Regions from separate parts of the Streptomyces sp. NPDC079141 genome, predicted to be linked through region 2. Evidence: riboswitches for the same ligand, from Rfam matches in the RefSeq annotation. Region 2 holds a riboswitch; each other region holds the start of a gene.

What was found. Region 2 has a riboswitch for cyclic di-AMP ahead of AB0Q90_RS10410 (C40 family peptidase). Riboswitches for the same ligand answer to the same signal wherever they lie in the genome.
Region 1: another riboswitch for cyclic di-AMP. It lies ahead of AB0Q90_RS20515 (LysM peptidoglycan-binding domain-containing M23 family metallopeptidase); the one in region 2 lies ahead of AB0Q90_RS10410 (C40 family peptidase).
Region 3: another riboswitch for cyclic di-AMP. It lies ahead of AB0Q90_RS40130 (M23 family metallopeptidase); the one in region 2 lies ahead of AB0Q90_RS10410 (C40 family peptidase).

Annotation. Positions count from the first base shown of each region.
Region 1 is NZ_JBFBLP010000007.1:45,527-51,130, forward strand. Features, by position in the region: gene AB0Q90_RS20505 (DUF6250 domain-containing protein) at 1-212, opposite strand, end outside; gene AB0Q90_RS20510 (hypothetical protein) at 493-639, shown strand; gene AB0Q90_RS20515 (LysM peptidoglycan-binding domain-containing M23 family metallopeptidase) at 743-1,684, opposite strand; cyclic di-AMP (ydaO/yuaA leader) riboswitch at 1,689-1,883, opposite strand; gene AB0Q90_RS20520 (alpha-galactosidase) at 2,154-4,223, opposite strand; gene AB0Q90_RS20525 (tyrosine-protein phosphatase) at 4,406-5,203, shown strand; gene AB0Q90_RS20530 (DUF6126 family protein) at 5,213-5,335, opposite strand; gene AB0Q90_RS20535 (XRE family transcriptional regulator) at 5,332-5,604, opposite strand, start outside.
Region 2 is NZ_JBFBLP010000003.1:153,170-158,773, forward strand. Features, by position in the region: gene AB0Q90_RS10380 (8-amino-7-oxononanoate synthase) at 1-55, shown strand, start outside; gene AB0Q90_RS10385 (DUF397 domain-containing protein) at 97-327, opposite strand; gene AB0Q90_RS10390 (helix-turn-helix transcriptional regulator) at 337-1,203, opposite strand; gene AB0Q90_RS10395 (ATP-binding protein) at 1,416-1,874, shown strand; gene AB0Q90_RS10400 (LysR family transcriptional regulator) at 1,879-2,787, opposite strand; gene AB0Q90_RS10405 (LysE family translocator) at 2,872-3,486, shown strand; gene AB0Q90_RS10410 (C40 family peptidase) at 3,539-4,012, opposite strand; cyclic di-AMP (ydaO/yuaA leader) riboswitch at 4,016-4,202, opposite strand; gene AB0Q90_RS10415 (hypothetical protein) at 4,567-4,875, opposite strand; gene AB0Q90_RS10420 (ATP-dependent Clp protease proteolytic subunit) at 4,883-5,536, opposite strand.
Region 3 is NZ_JBFBLP010000026.1:74,810-80,413, reverse strand. Features, by position in the region: gene AB0Q90_RS40140 (pitrilysin family protein) at 1-519, shown strand, start outside; gene AB0Q90_RS40135 (pitrilysin family protein) at 516-1,904, shown strand; cyclic di-AMP (ydaO/yuaA leader) riboswitch at 2,097-2,261, shown strand; gene AB0Q90_RS40130 (M23 family metallopeptidase) at 2,274-3,038, shown strand; gene AB0Q90_RS40125 (GntR family transcriptional regulator) at 3,227-3,922, shown strand; gene AB0Q90_RS40120 (HPr family phosphocarrier protein) at 4,081-4,362, opposite strand; gene AB0Q90_RS40115 (GNAT family N-acetyltransferase) at 4,539-5,604, shown strand, end outside.

The DNA of each region.
Region 1 (5,604 bases), on a different contig from region 2:
CTCGGCACGTCGATCTCCAGGACGCCGCGGGAGGCCGTGACCGTACCGCCGTCCTGGAGTTCGGTCACCCACTGGCCCAGTCCGCGGCGGAAGTCGTCGTGGGCGATCAGACGGCGGTGACGGGGGGCCGCGCTCGCGGCGGCCGCTGGGGCGAGGGCGGCCAGGGCGGCACCGGCAGCCAGTCCGGCGAAGGCTCTGCGCGTGGTCGGCATGGGCACGGCTCCTTCCAGGAGTCGAGTCGAGTCGAGTCGACAGAAAGCGCTTGCATCACAACAGAGATCACTCTGGCCCAATCCCCTGCCGCTGTCGACGCTTTGGACACCCGCGCCACAGGACCGCAATACGGCGATCACGAAAGAACAACCCGGCCTTCGCCGGCCTGGTCCACGACACCGCCACCGCCCTCCTCGGCAGCGGGCGCCTGCATGAGTTGCCCGACCCGGTCATGGGCTCCGAGGACTTCGGTTACGTCCTCGGACGCGTCCCGGCGCCATGGCCCTGCTCGGCGCCCGTCCGCCCTCGGTGCCGGCGGACGGCGCCCCCGACTGCCACTCCAACCGGGTCGTCTTCGACGAGGACGCGATGGCCACCGGTATCGCCGTCCACGCGGCCGTGGCCCTGCGCCACCTGGCCGGCTGACGGCAGGACAGCCGCACGCGGACACGGCAACACCGAAGGCCGGACCCGGGGATCGAGGTCCGGCCTTCGGCAGCGTGTCAGGCGGGGGGTTCCGAAGGAGGCGTCAGAGAGCGACGCCCTTCGAGCGGAGGTAGGCGACCGGGTCCACGTCCGAGCCGTAGTCCGGCGTGGTGCGGATCTCGAAGTGCAGGTGCGGGCCGGTCGAGTTGCCGGTCGAACCGGAGAGGCCGACCTGCTGACCCGCGGTCACCGACTGTCCGCTGGAGACGGAGAGCGAGGACAGGTGGGCGTACTGGGCGTAGTAGCCGTCGGCGAGCTTGATGACGACCTGGTTGCCGTACGCGCCGGCCCAGCCGGCGGAGACGACGGTGCCCGCGCCCACGGCCTTGAGGGAGGTGCCCGTCGGAGCGGCGAAGTCGGTGCCGGTGTGGTAGCCGCTGGACCACATGCTGCCCGCGACCTTGTAGCCGGTGCTGATGCTCGCGCCGGCCAGCGGAGCGGAGAAGCCACTGGCGGAGGACTGGGCGGCCTGGGTGGCCGTCGTGGTCTTCGACTCGGAGGTCTCCGAGGACTTCGTCGACTCGGAGGAGTCCGTGGACGCCTTCGAGGAGGACTGCGACGCGGAGGACTTCTCGGCCGTGTCCGTGGCTGCGGCCTTCTTGCCGATCGAGAGCTCCAGGCCCGGGTGGATCAGCGACGGGTCGGTGCCGACGGCCGCACGGTTGTCCTGGTAGAGCTTCCGCCAGCCACCGCTGACGTCCTGCTCGTCGGCGATCTTCGACAGATAGTCGCCCGACCGCACGGTGTAGGTCTTCGAGCCGGTCGCAGCGGTCTTCTTTTCGGTCGCCTTCTTCTCGGCGGCCTTCTTGTCCGCCACCGGAAGGGACTGAACGGCCTTTTCCGAAACGGACTGCGGCGTGGCCGCGTGGGCGCCGGTTGCTCCCAGGAGCGGGAGGGCGAGCGCGGCGCCGCCGGTTCCGGCGACGGCGATCGAACGGGTGAAGCGCTGGGTCTTGGGACGGCGGTGCTTACCCCTCGCGGGCATGGCGAATTCCTCTCCGGCGCCTACGAGGTGAGCTGTCGGGTGCGGACTGGAGATGTCCGGCCGCGCGCTGGGCGCGACTTGACCCCAAGCCTGTTCCGGAGACCGGAGCAGGCGGTTGTGCCTGTGGGTCCCCCGCTCCTGCCGGGTACGGGTAAGTGTGCGGATCCCGGACGGTGGCAGGATTCGGCGTCCGTCCGGATTGGTGGCGAACGTAAGCGACCAAGACGCAAAGGGACAAGCAGAAGGTTCCGCATGAATGCGTTCTTCTTGATCCCCTGTGAGAATTCCCGGTCACCCTCCGTGCATTACGCGAGCCACCGTTTCCGTAAACCCCCTTGAAAACCACTTGAATTACGTGAACATGACGGGCGACTCACGGTCACGGATATGACGCTGCTCACGTGACGTTGCTCCAGACTCCTTTACTCCAGAGCGAGTTGGAATGAAGGCTGCAATTCGGACAGAACTCTCAGATGCGACGCAGCCGGAGAACCGTCGCATCAAGGTCTCCGCGCAATTCCAGGCGCAGCCCGTGATGCATCAGGACCGCACCCCGGTGCACTTCGCCCGTTTCGCGGCATTCGTACGCCGCTGTCGGGTCGAGCCCGCGCAGCCGCACCGCCGGCACCGGCTCGCCGTACCGCTGCGCCTGGAGCCAGGCGAGGACGACGGTCTCGTCGCCGAGCATGTACTGCACAGCACTCAGCCCGCCCGACGGGGGCCGCAGCCGATAGAGGTCTCCGCGCTGCACGAGGGGTCTGATCTGCTTGTAGAGATCGACCCACCCGCGGGCCTCGGCCAGCTCCGCCTCGGTCCATCGTGTGAGGTCTCCGCCGACTCCGAGCACCCCGGCCATCGCGCTGACGAACCGGAACCGCAGGGAGCTGATCCGGCCGTTGAGCATGGCGTTGGGGCTGTCCGTGACCCAGGCCGCCATGACGCGCGCGGGGTGGATCTGGCTGAAGCCGTGCTGGATGGCGAGCCGGTCGAGCGGGTCGGTGTTGTCGGAGGTCCACACCTGGTCGGTACGGCTCAGCACCCCGAGGTCGATCCGGCCGCCACCGCCCGAGCAGGACTCGAAGGCGACGCCGGGGTGGGCGGCCCGCAGCCGGTCCAGCAGGCCGTAGAAGGCGTGCACGTGGTCGACCCACAGCCGCTGCGGGTACGGCTCCCCGGGCCAGCCCGCGTCGGTGAAGCAGCGGTTGAAGTCCCACTTCACATAGTCGATCGGAGCGCTGGAGAGGAGTCCGTCGAGCTGGGTCCAGAGGTACTCCTGGACGTCCTCGCGCGCGAGGTTCAGTACGAGCTGATTGCGGAACTCCGTCCGCTTTCGTCCCGGATGGTGCTGCACCCAGTCCGGGTGCGCGCGGTACAGGTCGCTGTCCGGGTTGACCATCTCCGGTTCGACCCAGATGCCGAACCGCATGCCGAGTTCGCGCACCTGGTCGGCGAGCGGTTTGAGGCCGTCCGGGAAGCGGTCGGCGTTGGGGGTCCAGTCGCCGAGCCCCGCGCGGTCGCTCGTGCGCGTCCCGAACCAGCCGTCGTCGACCACGAACAGCTCGACGCCGATCGCCGCGGCCCGCCGGGCGAGCGCGAGCTGCTGTTCCTCGGAGATGTCGAACTCCGTGGCCTCCCAGGAGTTGAACAGCACCGGCCGGTCCCGGTCGGCGTCCGGCACCACATGCGCGCGCTGGTACGCGTGCCAGGCCCGGCTCGCCCCGCCGAAGCCGCCGTCGCTCCACAGACCGGCGAATACGGGTGCGGTGAACGACTCCCCCGCCGCCAGCCGGAGCAGCCCGGAGTCGTCGTACCCGGCACCGCCGGTGATCTGCACGCGCGCGTCGGGAAGTTGGGCGACGGCGATCCGCCAGGACCCCGACCAGCCCAGGGCACAGCCGTAGACCTCGCCGCGCTCCTCGGTGGCGTCGGTGTCGAGGGCCACCCAGGGCAGGTGCTGGTGTCCGGTGTGGCCGCGGCGGCTGCCGATGATCTTCTCACCGTAGGTGAGCGGGGAGCGCACCAGGCGGGACTCGGCGGCCCAGCGGCCGTGCAGCTGGGAGAGCCGCCAGTCCTCCCGCTCGGGCAGCGTCCAGGTGGCGGAGTCCGCCCGCAGCACCTCGATCGCGGGCCCGTCGTTGTGCAGGGTCACCCAGCGCTCGACGACATCGGCGCGCATGCGGTAGTGGAGCGTGACGAGGAGCCTGCCGTCGCGGAACCGCAGCCGCAGCTCGTCGTCCCGGGTCTCGGACCGCTCGAAGCTCCACTCGGTGCCGCGCCGCTCCTCGGTGCGCACGGACAGGGCGGGCCGGACGAATCGGGGGCCGCCCTCGACCGGGTACTCCTCGCGTCCGTCGAGCCGGGACTCGAAGGGCCAGTGGTCCGGCAGCGGACGGGCCGCGAGCGCCTCGGCGTCGGCCAGGGCGATGCGCGCTCCCCAGTGCAGGTGCAGCAGCTCGTCGTCCGCGTTGAGGTGCAGGGCGTAACTGCTGGTCGGCCCGGACAGCATCCACGTACGTCCGTCGTCGGAGATCTCCAGCATGCACACCTCACAGATCCGCACATCCACACTCAAGGAACAACATCATCAAGCGTCCCGGGCCTGCGCGGCAATGCCTGTGGACAACCGCCTGTGGACAACTCATTGCCCTGGAAACCCATGTCGTATGGTCGAGAGGTGCCGTCGACGAGCCGCGTCGGCGGCATCGGCTGGGAGGAGCCCCCGTGACGCAGCAGATCCCGTCGACCGAGCCCGAGCTGGCCGGAGTCCGCAACTTCCGCGACGTGGGCGGACTGCCGACCGTGGACGGACGGCGGGTGCGCCACGGAGTGCTGTTCCGCAGTGGCCACCTCGCGCACGCGACCGAGGACGACGCGGCCTTCCTCGACTCCCTGGGCCTGCACACGATCTTCGACTTCCGCAACGCGGCGGACCAGAAGCTGGAGGGCCCCGACGTCGAGCTGACGGGCGTGCGCAATGTGAACCTTCCGCTGTCCGACCCCGCGGACGGCGCCGAGTTCTGGAAGATGGTCCGCGACGGCGAGATCGAGCAGCTGCGGGAGATCCTGGCGGAGGGCAAGGCCGCGAACCGCATGATCGAGTCGTACCGCATGATCATCACGGAGCGCACCGCCGAGCACTCCCAGGTGCTGCACTCACTGGCCGAGGACAGCGTCCCGGCCCTGATGCACTGCGCCGCCGGCAAGGACCGGGCGGGTCTGTCGATAGCCGTGACCCTGCTCGCCCTGGGCGTCGAGCGCGAGGCGATCGTCGCCGACTACCTGGAGTCGAACGCCAAGCACCGCCGCTACAAGGTGCACCGCAGCAGCAGCTCCGTGGCGGCCTACTCCCCCGAGGTCATGGAGCTGCTCAGCCCGCTCTTCGACGCGCGCGCGGAGTACCTGACGGCGGCCTTCGAGACCATCGAGGAGACGTGGGGCGGCGTCGAGACCTATCTGGAGCAGGCCCTGCGCCTCACCCCGGAGCTCCGGGAGCGGCTGCGGGAGCGGCTGCTCGACTGAGCCCGGCGGCTACTGCTTGGCCCCCATCTCGAACAGCAGGTAGATGAAGGCCGCGAAGACGTGGCCCACCGCGATGTAGATGATCAGCCGGATCCACAGGGCGCGGGGGAACTTCTCCTCCATGTCGCTCATGGCGTCTCTCCAAGGGTCTGGCCCAGGCACAGCGCGGCTGTGGGGCTCTGCAGCAGGGTGTGGACGAACAGCAGGTCGACCCCGTCCCGGTCCAGGGCGGCGATGCGGTGCGGGGTCAGTGAGTCGAAGTGCGCGCTGTCGCCGGGCGCGAGCCGGTGCACGGTGTCGCCGAGGCGCAGCCGCAGTCGGCCGGTGAGGACGTAGAGCCACTCCTCGCCGGGGTGCACCCGCACGATGTCGCCCTGTGTGCCGTGCGGGACGTGCACGCG
Region 2 (5,604 bases):
CTCCGAGGGGCAGATCGAACGCGCTGTACGGGTGATCGGCGAAACACGACCATGAGTCGGCGTGACACGGCCGTGGCTCGCGGGCTGCGGGACTGATCAGACCTGGTGGGCCGCGGCCGTGAACTCCGCCCAGCTCTCGGGGGAGAAGAGCAGCGCGGGTCCGGCCTGGTCCTTGGAGTCGCGTACGGCGAGCAGTCCGGCCCACGGGCCGGTCAGGGGCCGAGCGGTCTCGACGCAGTTGTTCGCTCCCGTGCTGTAGCTGCTGCGCAGCCACCGCACGCCGTGCAGATCGGTACTGGAAGGTACGTTCCGAGGCAGTGCAGACATGGTGCCTCCTTACGCGCCGTCAGCTATCCCGGCGATGTAATCCAACGAGTCCTCGGGCGAAAGGGCGTGGATCTGAAGGGTGTTGAACGCCTCCGTATAGGCCCGGAGGTCTTCTTTCCGTTCGAGGTAGAGGCTACTCGTCAAATGGTCGAGAACAACCACGTCCAGATCAGAAGTGCGCGAAAATGAGAAGATAACGAAAGGCCCGGTGATGCCGACGTGCGCACCGGCCGCAAACGGCAGGACCTGCAGGCGCACTTGCGGCAACCGCCCCGCCTCCACCAGCCGTCCCAGCTGTCGCGCCATGACGTCCGGACCGCCGATCTCCCGGTGCAGCACCGCCTCGTCCAGCACCGCGCTCAGCTCCAGCGGCGGCGCGCCCCGCAGCACCGTCTGCCGGGCCAGCCGCACCTCGACCAGGGCGTCCAGACGCTCGTCCGCGTCCTCAAGTCCGCCCACCGCGGCCCTGGTCACGGCACGTGCGTACTCGGGAGTCTGCAACAGCCCCGGCACCACCGAGGTCTCCAAGGTGCGCATCGCGCTGGCCTGGGACTCCAGGCTGATGAAGTCCCGGTACGTCGGCGGCAGCACCCCGCGGTACGCATGCCACCAGTGGTGCCGGCCGCCGCCCGCGTCGTCGCCCGCCAACACCAGAAGCAGCTCGCGCAGTTGGGAGTCGCCGACGCCGTAGGCGTCCAGCAGTAACCGCACATCGGCCGATTTCACGCCGCTGGCGCCGGTCTCGATCCGGCTCACCTTCGACTGGTGCCAGCCCACCAGCCGCGCCGCCTCGCCACTGGTGAGCCCCGCACCGGTGCGCAACGCGCGCAGTTCTGCGCCCAACTTGCGGCGGCGCACCGCGGGACCGTGCTGCATGCGCTACTCCTTACTCCAACCGGGCCGCCCAAATACGGTCTCGCGTAGCAGAGTTCACCGCTTCGAGCGACAGATATATGCATATCTTGGTGGATCGCCACCGTGACCGGCGGGGTAATGGCAGTCTGGCGAAGAAGCACCAGTCCGGGACCGTACTCGAACCATCCGCTCCGTGTCGGACTCCGGTCCCGTGGGAAAGGGACGACGTCGCCATGGCAGACCATCTGGAAGCATCCGTCACTCTGCCGAGCGATCCCGCCTCGGTCTCCGCGGCCCGCGGCTATGTCGTCGGCACCCTCGCGGAGTGGGGCCTGGCGGGGGACACCGAAGTCGTCGACACCATCCGGCTGATCGTCTCCGAACTCGCCACGAACGCCGTACAGCACACCTTCGGCCAGTCACCCACCTTCACGGTGGACATCGAGCTGCACCGTGACGAACAGCTGCGCATCGGCGTCACCGACAGCCACCCGCGCTTCCCCAAGCGCCTGCCCGCCGCCGTCCAGCAGGACAACGGCCGCGGCCTGGTCATCATCCGCTGGCTGACCGCCGAGTGCGGCGGCAGACTCAGAGTCCGGCCCACCCGCGAGGGCGGCAAGACGGTCTCCATCGAACTGCCGTGGACGGTACCGGCGCAGCCGGTGACAGCGGCGGGACAGCAGGAGCCGTGAAGGTCTAATGCGCCCGGCCGAAGGCCCCCCGCAGCAGCGCCCGGAACGCGTCCACGGCCGGTGACGTCGTGTCGGTCCGACGGGCGAGAGAGATCGTACGACGCAACCCGCCCCCTTCCAGCGGCCGCACCCCCACCGGCGTGGCCGCGGTCCGCGCCACCATCTCCGGTACCACCCCGACCCCGAGGCCGGCGCTGACCAGCGCGCACACCAGCGCGTACACGGGCGTCGCGACCAGCACCGACGGCGTCGCCCCGGCCCGCGCCAGCACCGCCTCCACGCCCTGCCGGGCCGGATGGTCCGGCGCCATGCTGATCAGGGGCTGCCCGGCGAGCTCGGCCAGCGGGAGCCGTGCGCCGCCCGAGGCGAGGACATGGCCGGGGGCGGTCACCAGGACCAACTCCTCCACCAGCAGCGGCTCCAGAGTGACGGAGGCCGGCAGCGGCACCGGCTCGGCCGGCTCATAGGTGTGGGTCAGCGCCAGATCGATCTCACCGGCGGCCACCGCGGCGACCCCGGCCGGCGGTTCATGGTTGGCGACGGTCAGTTCCACGTCCGGATGGGCCCGGCGGAACGCGCTCAGCACCGGCGGCAGCAGATGCACGCCCGCGGTCTGGAAGGTGCCGAGCCGGAGCGTGCCGCCGGACAGCCCGGTCAGCCGGGCCAGTTCGTGCCGCGCCTGCTCCAGCTCGTCCAGCACCCGGCGGGCCCGGGCCACCAGCAGCTCGCCCGCCCCGGTCAGCCGCGTGCCGCGGTGGTGGCGGACCAGCAGGGTGGTGCCCGCCTCCCGCTCCAGCTTGGCCAGTTGCTGGGAGAGCGCGGGCGGGGTGTAGCCGAGGCGTTCCGCGGCCCGGGTGATGGAGCCGGCCTCCGCGACGGCGACCAGCGCGGCGAGCCGTGTGGGGTCGTACATGGCGTCCTGCCTAAAGCATTGCTTAAGGAAGACCCAGAATACTCGTAATACCTGCTGAAGGCTCCGGCGCGGCAGGCTGGCGTCATGGACGGACAGCTCATCGCCTTCACCGGGGTCGCGGCCGGCATGGTCGCCATGCCCGGCGCCGACTTCACCGTCGTCGTACGCAACGCCCTGGTCTCACGCCGGGCCGGCATCGCCTGCGCGCTCGGCATCGCGGGCGGGCTGCTGCTGCACACGGCACTGGCGGTGGCCGGGGTCGCCGCCGTGCTGACCGCCGTGCCCGCGCTGTTCCGGACGCTCCAACTGCTCGGCGGCGCCTATGTGTTGTACCTGGGCGCCCGGACCCTGCTGGATCTGCGCCGGCCGCGGACCATCGCACCCGACGAGGCGCCGCCGGCCGCGCGTCCGTTGCGGCAGGGGTTCGTCACCAACGCCCTGAACCCCAAGGCGCCGATCACCTTCCTGAGCCTGCTGCCGCAGTTCGTGCCCGCGGGCGCTCCCGCGCTGCCCCGGACGCTGCTGCTGGCACTGATCGTGGTGGTGTTCGCCCTGCTGTGGTTCCCGGCGGTGGCCCTGCTGGTGGACCGGCTGGGCCGGTGGCTGCGCCGGCCGCGTGCCGCCCGGGTCGTCGAGGCCGTCACGGGCACCGCGCTGACGGCTCTGGGGGCGGCGCTGCTCCTGGAGACGGTGGTATGAGGGCCCGTCGGGACGGCGGCGGGTCAGGTCGCCGCCGTCCCTCGGGCGCCGGTCAGCTCACCCGGCCGTACCAGACGCTGCTGGTCCAGATCTTCTGCAGACGCACCACATCCCCGGTCTTGGGGGCGTGCCAGATCTTCCCCTTCCCGGCGTAGATACCGACGTGGTAGACGTTCGATCCCGAGTGGAAGAACACCAGGTCGCCGGCCTTGCGGTTCTTGGCGGTGATGTGGCGGGTCTTGTTGTACTGCTGGGCCGCTGTGCGCGGCAGGCTCTTGCCCGCCTTCTTGTACGAGTACAGCGTGAGCCCGGAGCAGTCGAAGCGGCGTGGACCGGTGGCGCCGTACTTGTAGGGGGAGCCCTTCTTGGACTCCGCGACCTGGAGTGCCTTCGTCGCCGGTGTGGCCGCCTCTGCTTCGGCGGCGAAGCCGGGGGCCACGATCGAGCCGCCCACGGCGGCGATGGTCAGTGCCGAGGCCGTACCGGCCCGGGCCATCAGCGACGGGACACGATTGAGCGCAGTCATGCGCAACCCTTCGTCAGCCGCCTGTGAAGGATGACCTGTCGGATTCGGGCTGGCGAAGTGGCCCGGCCGCGTTGCCGCGGCTTCACCCCAAGGGCTGCTCGGTCCGGACAGTCGTCCGTGCCGGCGACCCGTCATGCTTGGGTCCTCCACTCCTGCCGATCCACTCCTGTCGACTCGGTCATCCGGGCGGCGGCAGGACTCGGCGTCCGCCCGGACCGCCCCGCCGCTGCGGCGGGGGCTTGTCGTCAGACAGGGATCTTGACTCACGGATGTCCGAAAAGCCCAACAGAACCGAGGATTTGTGGTGTTAGTCACCACTCACCCGTTCGGGTGGACACTGGGCTGTTCGAATGACTGTCGAGGGTGCTGGGGATGCCCGGACCAGCACCGGAACGACCAATTCCGCCGCGGGGCTACGCGCGTTGCGCAACCTTGACGGGCCTGCAAGAGGACGGGCGACTACGCCGAAAGGGGGTACCTCTTTTGGTCCGTTTCGACTCCGGTCCGGACGTCTCGTCAGCTCGCCGGACGCTCCGGACCGGAGTCGCGCCCCGTCAACTGTCGGGGCGTGGGGGCACGGTGACGCGAGCGGTGCGGCGCTCGCCGTCCAGCACCCGCAGCGCACGCGCCAGCGTGGGGGCGTGCAGCTCGGTCTCGCCGCGCTGGTGCATCAGCGTCAGCGCGTCCCGCAGCTCGGCCGCCCTGCTCACCAGGGCCTGGGCGGCGCGCAGTCCGCGGTAGGTGTCCCCGTGGTGCGCGGGGTTGATCCTGCCGAGCAGGTCGACCACATCGAGGTAACGGTCGATCAACTCGCCCTCCGCGCGCGTGAGTGCGGGCAGGGGCGGCAGCTCCGGTGGCAGCATCCGCGGCTCACCTCGCGCCGGGGGCGGGGCGGGAGGCCTTGCGGCTGGGGATGATGCCGTCCACGAGCCCGTACTCCAGCGCCTCTTGCGCGTTCAGCACCTTGTCCCGCTCGATGTCCGCGCTCACCTGCTCCGGGCTGCGCCCGGTGTGGCGTACGAGCATCTCCTCCAGGCGGGTCCGGATGCGCGTCAGTTCGTCCGCCTGGATGGCCAGGTCGCTCGCCTGACCCTGCACCGGCTCCGGCAGCGCGGGCTGGCTGATCACCACGCGCGCGTCGGGCAGCGCGTACCGCTTGCCCGGAGTGCCCGCGGCCAGCAGCACCGCGGCGGTCGGCCCGGCCTGCCCCAGCAGGATCGTCTCCACGTCGCAGGCGACGTACTGCATGGTGTCGTAGATCGCGGACATGGCGCTGAACGAGCCGCCGGGAGAGTTGACGTACAGGGAGATCTCCCGGTCCGGGTCCTTGTGCTCCAGATACATGAACTGCGCCATCACGTCGTTCGCCGAGGCGTCGTCGACCTGCGTCCCGAGGAAGACGATCCGCTCCTCCAGCAGCTTCGAGTACGGATCCATCGTCCGGCTCCCGTAGCTGGTGCGTTCCGTGAACTCGGGCAGGACGTAGCGGGCGGACGGTGCGGACGGTGCGGACGGTCGGGTCATGGGGAACCCCCTCCTCGCGACAGAGCTGACAGAGCTGTCTCTGTAAAAAATGTACAGGACGTACATGA
Region 3 (5,604 bases), on a different contig from region 2:
TCCCGCCTCTACAACCGCCTCGTGCGGCGCGACCGTACGGCCGTCGCCGCCGGGTTCGGCCTGCTGCGGCTGTCCGGAGCGCCCTCCCTGGGCTGGCTCGACGTGAAGACCTCCGGTGACGTCGAGGTCCCGGTCATCGAGGCCGCCATCGACGAGGAGCTCGCCCGGTTCGCCGAGGAGGGCCCCACGGCCGAGGAAATGGAGCGCGCCCAGGCCCAGTTGGAGCGCGAGTGGCTGGACCGGCTCGGCACGGTCGCGGGCCGCGCCGACGAACTGTGCCGCTACGCCGTCCTGTTCGGCGACCCGCAGCTCGCCCTCAGCGCCGTCCAGCGCGTGCTGGAGGTGACGGCCGAGGAGGTCCAGGAGGTCGCCAAGGCCCGCCTGCGCCCCGACAACCGCGCGGTGCTCGTCTACGAGCCGACCGTCCCCACCGAGACGGTCGCGGACGCGCAGGACGAGGACGTGGAGTCCCAGGCCACCGTGGAAGCAAGCGACGAGAACGAGGAGACGGCCAAGTGACCGAGCTCGCCACGATGGAATTCCACCCCCAGCCGCAGGCGGGCGAGGCCAGGCCGTGGGCCTTCCCGGCCCCCACGCGCGGGACCCTCGACAACGGCCTGACGGTCCTGCGCTGCCACCGCCCCGGCCAGCAGGTCGTAGCCGTCGAGGTGATCCTGGACGCCCCCCTGGACGCCGAGCCGGCCGGCCTCGACGGTGTCGCGACGATCATGGCGCGCGCCTTCTCCGAGGGCACCGACAAGCACACCGCCGAGGAGTTCGCCGCCGAGCTGGAGCGGTGCGGCGCCACTCTCGACGCGCACGCCGACCACCCGGGCGTACGGCTCTCCCTGGAAGTGCCGGTCTCCCGGCTGCCCAAGGCGCTCGGTCTGCTCGCCGACGCGCTCAGGGCGCCCGCGTTCGCCGACAGCGAGGTCGAGCGGCTGGTCCGCAACCGCCTCGACGAGATCCCGCACGAGCTGGCCAACCCCTCCCGGCGCGCGGCGAAGGAGCTCTCCAAGGAGCTGTTCCCGGTGACCGCGCGCATGTCGCGCCCGCGCCAGGGCACCGAGGAGACGGTCGCCGGCATCGACTCCGCGGCCGTCCGTGCCTTCTACGAGAAGCACGTACGCCCCGCCACGGCCACCGCGGTGGTCGTCGGCGACCTGACCGGCACTGACCTCGACGCGCTCCTCGGTGACACCCTCGGCGCCTGGACCGGCTCCCGGGCCGAGCCGCGGCCGGTGCCCCCGGTCACCGCCGACGACACCGGACGGGTCGTCATCGTGGACCGGCCCGGCGCCGTCCAGACGCAGTTGCTGATCGGCCGCGTCGGCCCCGACCGGCACGACCTGGTGTGGCCCGCGCAGGTGCTCGGCACGTACTGCCTCGGCGGCACCCTCACCTCCCGCCTGGACCGGGTCCTGCGCGAGGAAAAGGGCTACACCTACGGTGTGCGGGCCTTCGCGCAGGTGATGCGCTCGGCCCCGGACGGCTCGGGCGCGGCGATGCTCGCCATCAGCGGCTCCGTCGACACCCCCAACACCGGCCCCGCCCTTGAGGACCTGTGGACGGTGCTGCGCACGCTCGCCGCAGGGGGGCTCACCGACGCCGAGCGCGATGTCGCCGTGCAGAACCTCGTCGGGGTGGCGCCGCTGAAGTACGAGACGGCCGCGGCCGTGGCGAGCACGCTGGCCGACCAGGTCGAGCAGCACCTGCCCGACGACTACCAGGCCACGCTGTACCGCAGGCTCGCCGTGACCGGCACCGTGGAGGCCACCGCGGCCGTCGTGAGCGCGTTCCCGGTGGACCGTCTGGTCACGGTCCTCGTCGGCGACGCGGCGGCGATCAAGGAGCCGGTGGAGGCCCTCGGCATCGGTGAAGTGACCGTGGTGTCCGCGGAATAGAGGCACGCGCGCGCAGGGGCCCTGGTGACTGATGTGTCACCAGGGCCCCTTAATGTCCGAATTGAGTGAGAGGTTGCCTGTCTGACCTGTGGCATGCGCTACAAAAGCCGTGATCCGTTTGGGGATTGAAAGTTGTCCCCTTTAGCGTCATCCGGGCTGTCCGTCCGAGCAGTGCGCCGCGTCCGCGGCACCGGACAGTCATCGCCGAGTCCCCGTACGGCGCGAGCCAGGGGAGCCGGGGACCCATCGCAGTCCCTGGGGTGAATCGGACGCCCGCGCGTGTCGCGAGGGGGTCCGTAGGAGACCTTCCTGCTCCGAACCCGTCAGCTAACCCGGTAGGCGAGAGGGAAGGAAAGGATCAGCCACTACATGGCGTTCACGCGCGCCACCGGGAAGCACCGTCGTCCCAGCAGGATGCAGCGCACCACCGCCCGTGCGGCGGGCGTCGCGGCACTCACCACCACCGGCGTCATCGGCACCCTCGCCGCCCCGGCGCTCGCCGCGGAAGCCACCGCCGAGCAGACCGGCCTCACCCCGGTGATCACCATCGGCGACTCGATCGCCGACAAGATCGACGCCCAGGCCGCCGCCCAGCAGCAGGCCGCCGACGAGGCGGAGCAGCGCAAGAAGGCCGAGGAGGCCGCGCGCAAGAAGGCCGCCGAGGCGGCCAAGGAGGCCCGCGAGGCCAAGGAGCGCGCCGCGCGCGAGGCCGAGCGCAAGCGCCTCAACACCTTCGTCACCCCGATCGCCGGCTCCTACGTCTCCACCAGCTACAAGGCCGGCGGTGCCGTCTGGTCCTCCGGCAGCCACACCGGCGTCGACTTCCACGCCTCCAGCGGCACCTCCGTCCGCTCGGTCGGCATGGGCACCGTCGTCGAGGCCGGCTGGGGCGGGGCGTACGGCAACCAGATCGTGATCAAGATGAACGACGGCACGTACACCCAGTACGGCCACCTGTCGTCCATCGGCGTCTCGGTCGGTCAGACCGTCACCCCGGGCCAGCAGATAGGCCTGTCCGGCGCGACCGGCAACGTCACCGGACCGCACCTGCACTTCGAGGCCCGTACGACGGCGGAGTACGGCTCCGACATCGACCCCGTCGCCTACCTCCGCTCGCACGGCGTGAACGTCTGACGACAGGCAGCTCCACCTCCTGAAGCCCCGGCTCCCCGAGTCGGGGCTTTCGTCGTTTCTGCGCCCCGACTGTCCAAAAAATATCCATGGATTCCGGCCCGCCATCGGAAATTCCGGCTCACTGCAATAGAGTCACTGAACACGCGTCAATCGTCGACGTTTCACGGGGATTAAAGCGGAGGTCGGTCATGCGTATTCCGGCGCACTCGGTATGCACGGCGATCCGGGACGACATCGTCGCCGGTGTCTACGAGCGCGGCAGCCGGCTCACCGAGGAACTGCTCGCGCGCCGCTACGGCGTCTCGCGCGTCCCCGTCCGGGAGGCCCTGCGCACCCTGGAGGCGGAGGGTTTCGTGGTGACCCGGCGGCACGCGGGCGCGTGCGTGGCGGAACCGACCGAGCAGGAGGCCGCCGACCTGCTGGAGATGCGTACGCTCCTGGAGCCGCTCGGCGCCGCCAGGGCCGCCCAGCGGCGCACCGAGGCCCACCTGAAGGTGCTGCGCGGCCTCGTCAGGCTGGGGCAGGAGCGGGCCAGGCGGGGCAACAGCGAGGATCTGCGCTCCCTGGGCGGCTGGTTCCACGAGACGCTCGCCCAGGCCTCCGGCAGCCCGGCCCTGACCTCGATGCTGACCCAGCTACGCCACAAGATCGCCTGGATGTACGCGGTGGACGCGCCGGTCAGCCCCGCCGAGTCCTGGGCGGAGCACGGGGCGATCGTGGACGCGGTGGCGCGTGGTGACAGCGAGCGGGCGCGGGCGATCACGGCCCTGCACACCGAACGGTCGAGCGGCGTGCACCGGCTGCGCTTCCCCGGCGGGGGTGATCGCGCGGAGCGTGTGAGGAATTCGCAACATCCCGTAAACATGCCGAGCCTGCGGCATTAACACGGTGGCCGTATACAAAGAGATGATATTCGGCGGCGGGTAATTTCCGCTGCCATTTTTCAGGTGTGCCGTGAATTCCGGCGGCCGTCTGCCCGAAAACAGCGAAGCCGCGCCGGCAGGAAATGCCGGCGCGGCTTCACCGCTCATGCGAGGGGTGCTCAGACGGTCTCGGGGAGCTCCTCAAGACCCTCGGCGACCAGCTTCGCGAGGCGGTCGAGAGCGATGTCCGCGCCCTCGGCCTCGGAGGCGAGGACGATCTCCTCGCCGCCCTGGGCGCCCAGGCCGAGAACGGCCAGCATGGAGGCCGCGTTGACGGGGTTGCCGTCAGTCTTGGCGATCGTCACCGGGACGCCTGCGGCCGTGGCGGCTCGGACGAAGATGGAGGCGGGGCGGGCGTGGAGGCCCTCGGCCCAGCCGACGTTGACGCGGCGCTCAGCCATGTGATGCTGCCCTTCAGGTTCTCAGGTTGTCTAGACCAGTGTTCCACACGTGAAGCGTGCTCGGAACGGTCCTTCGTCCCGTTCCGTGTGGTCGTCGGACCGCGGCCTCGGTCCGACACTCGTCCTCCACAGACTGCCTCGCGCCGTTGTCGTACGCGAGCCGTACTCTGGGCCCCATGCAGAGCGCGTCGGACCGGCACGAGTACCCCGCCCACTGGGAAGCCGACGTGGTGCTGCGCGACGGCGGCACCGCGCGCATCCGCCCCATCACCGTTGATGACGCCGAGCGCCTGGTCAGCTTCTACGAGCAGGTCTCGGACGAGTCGAAGTACTACCGCTTCTTCGCGCCCTACCCGCGTCTGTCCGCCAAGGACGTCCACCGCTTCACGCACCACGACTTTGTGGACAGGGTGGGACTCGCGGCCACGATCGGCGGCGAGTTCATCGCAACCGTACGCTATGACCGCATTGGCGCCGACGGTATGCCCGCATCGGCCCCCGCCGACGAGGCCGAGGTCGCCTTCCTGGTCCAGGACGCCCACCAGGGGCGCGGCGTAGCCTCCGCGCTCCTCGAACACATCGGCGCCGTCGCCCGCGAGCGCGGGATCCGCCGCTTCGCCGCGGAGGTGCTGCCCGCCAACACCAAGATGATCAAGGTGTTCACGGACGCCGGATACACCCAGAAGCGCAGCTTCGAGGACGGCGTCGTACGCCTGGAGTTCGACCTGGAGCCCACCGACCGGTCGCTCGCCGTGCAGTACGCGCGCGAACAGCGCGCCGAGGCGAGGTCCGTGCAGCGGCTGCTGACGCCCGGCTCCGTCGCCGTCATCGGGGTCGGCCGCGCTCCGGGCGGCGTGGGCCGCAGCGTCCTGGGCAACATCCGGGACGCCGGGTTCACGGGCCGGCTGTACGCCGTGAACAAGGCCTTCCCCGAGGACCTGAAGGACGTCGACGGCGTGCCCGCGTACCGCTCGGTGCGGGAGATCGAGGGGCACGTGGACCTCGCGGTCGTGGCCGTTCCGGCCGACCAGGTCCCCGAGGTCGTCGGCGAGTGCGGCGAGCACGGCGTGCAGGGGCTGGTCGTGGTCTCCGCCGGATACGCCGAGAGCGGTCCCGAAGGCCGCGAGCGACAGCGCGAACTCGTCCGGCACGCACGCGCGTACGGGATGCGCCTCATCGGTCCGAACGCCTTCGGGATCATCAACACCTCGCCGGACGTCCGGCTCAACGCCTCCCTGGCCC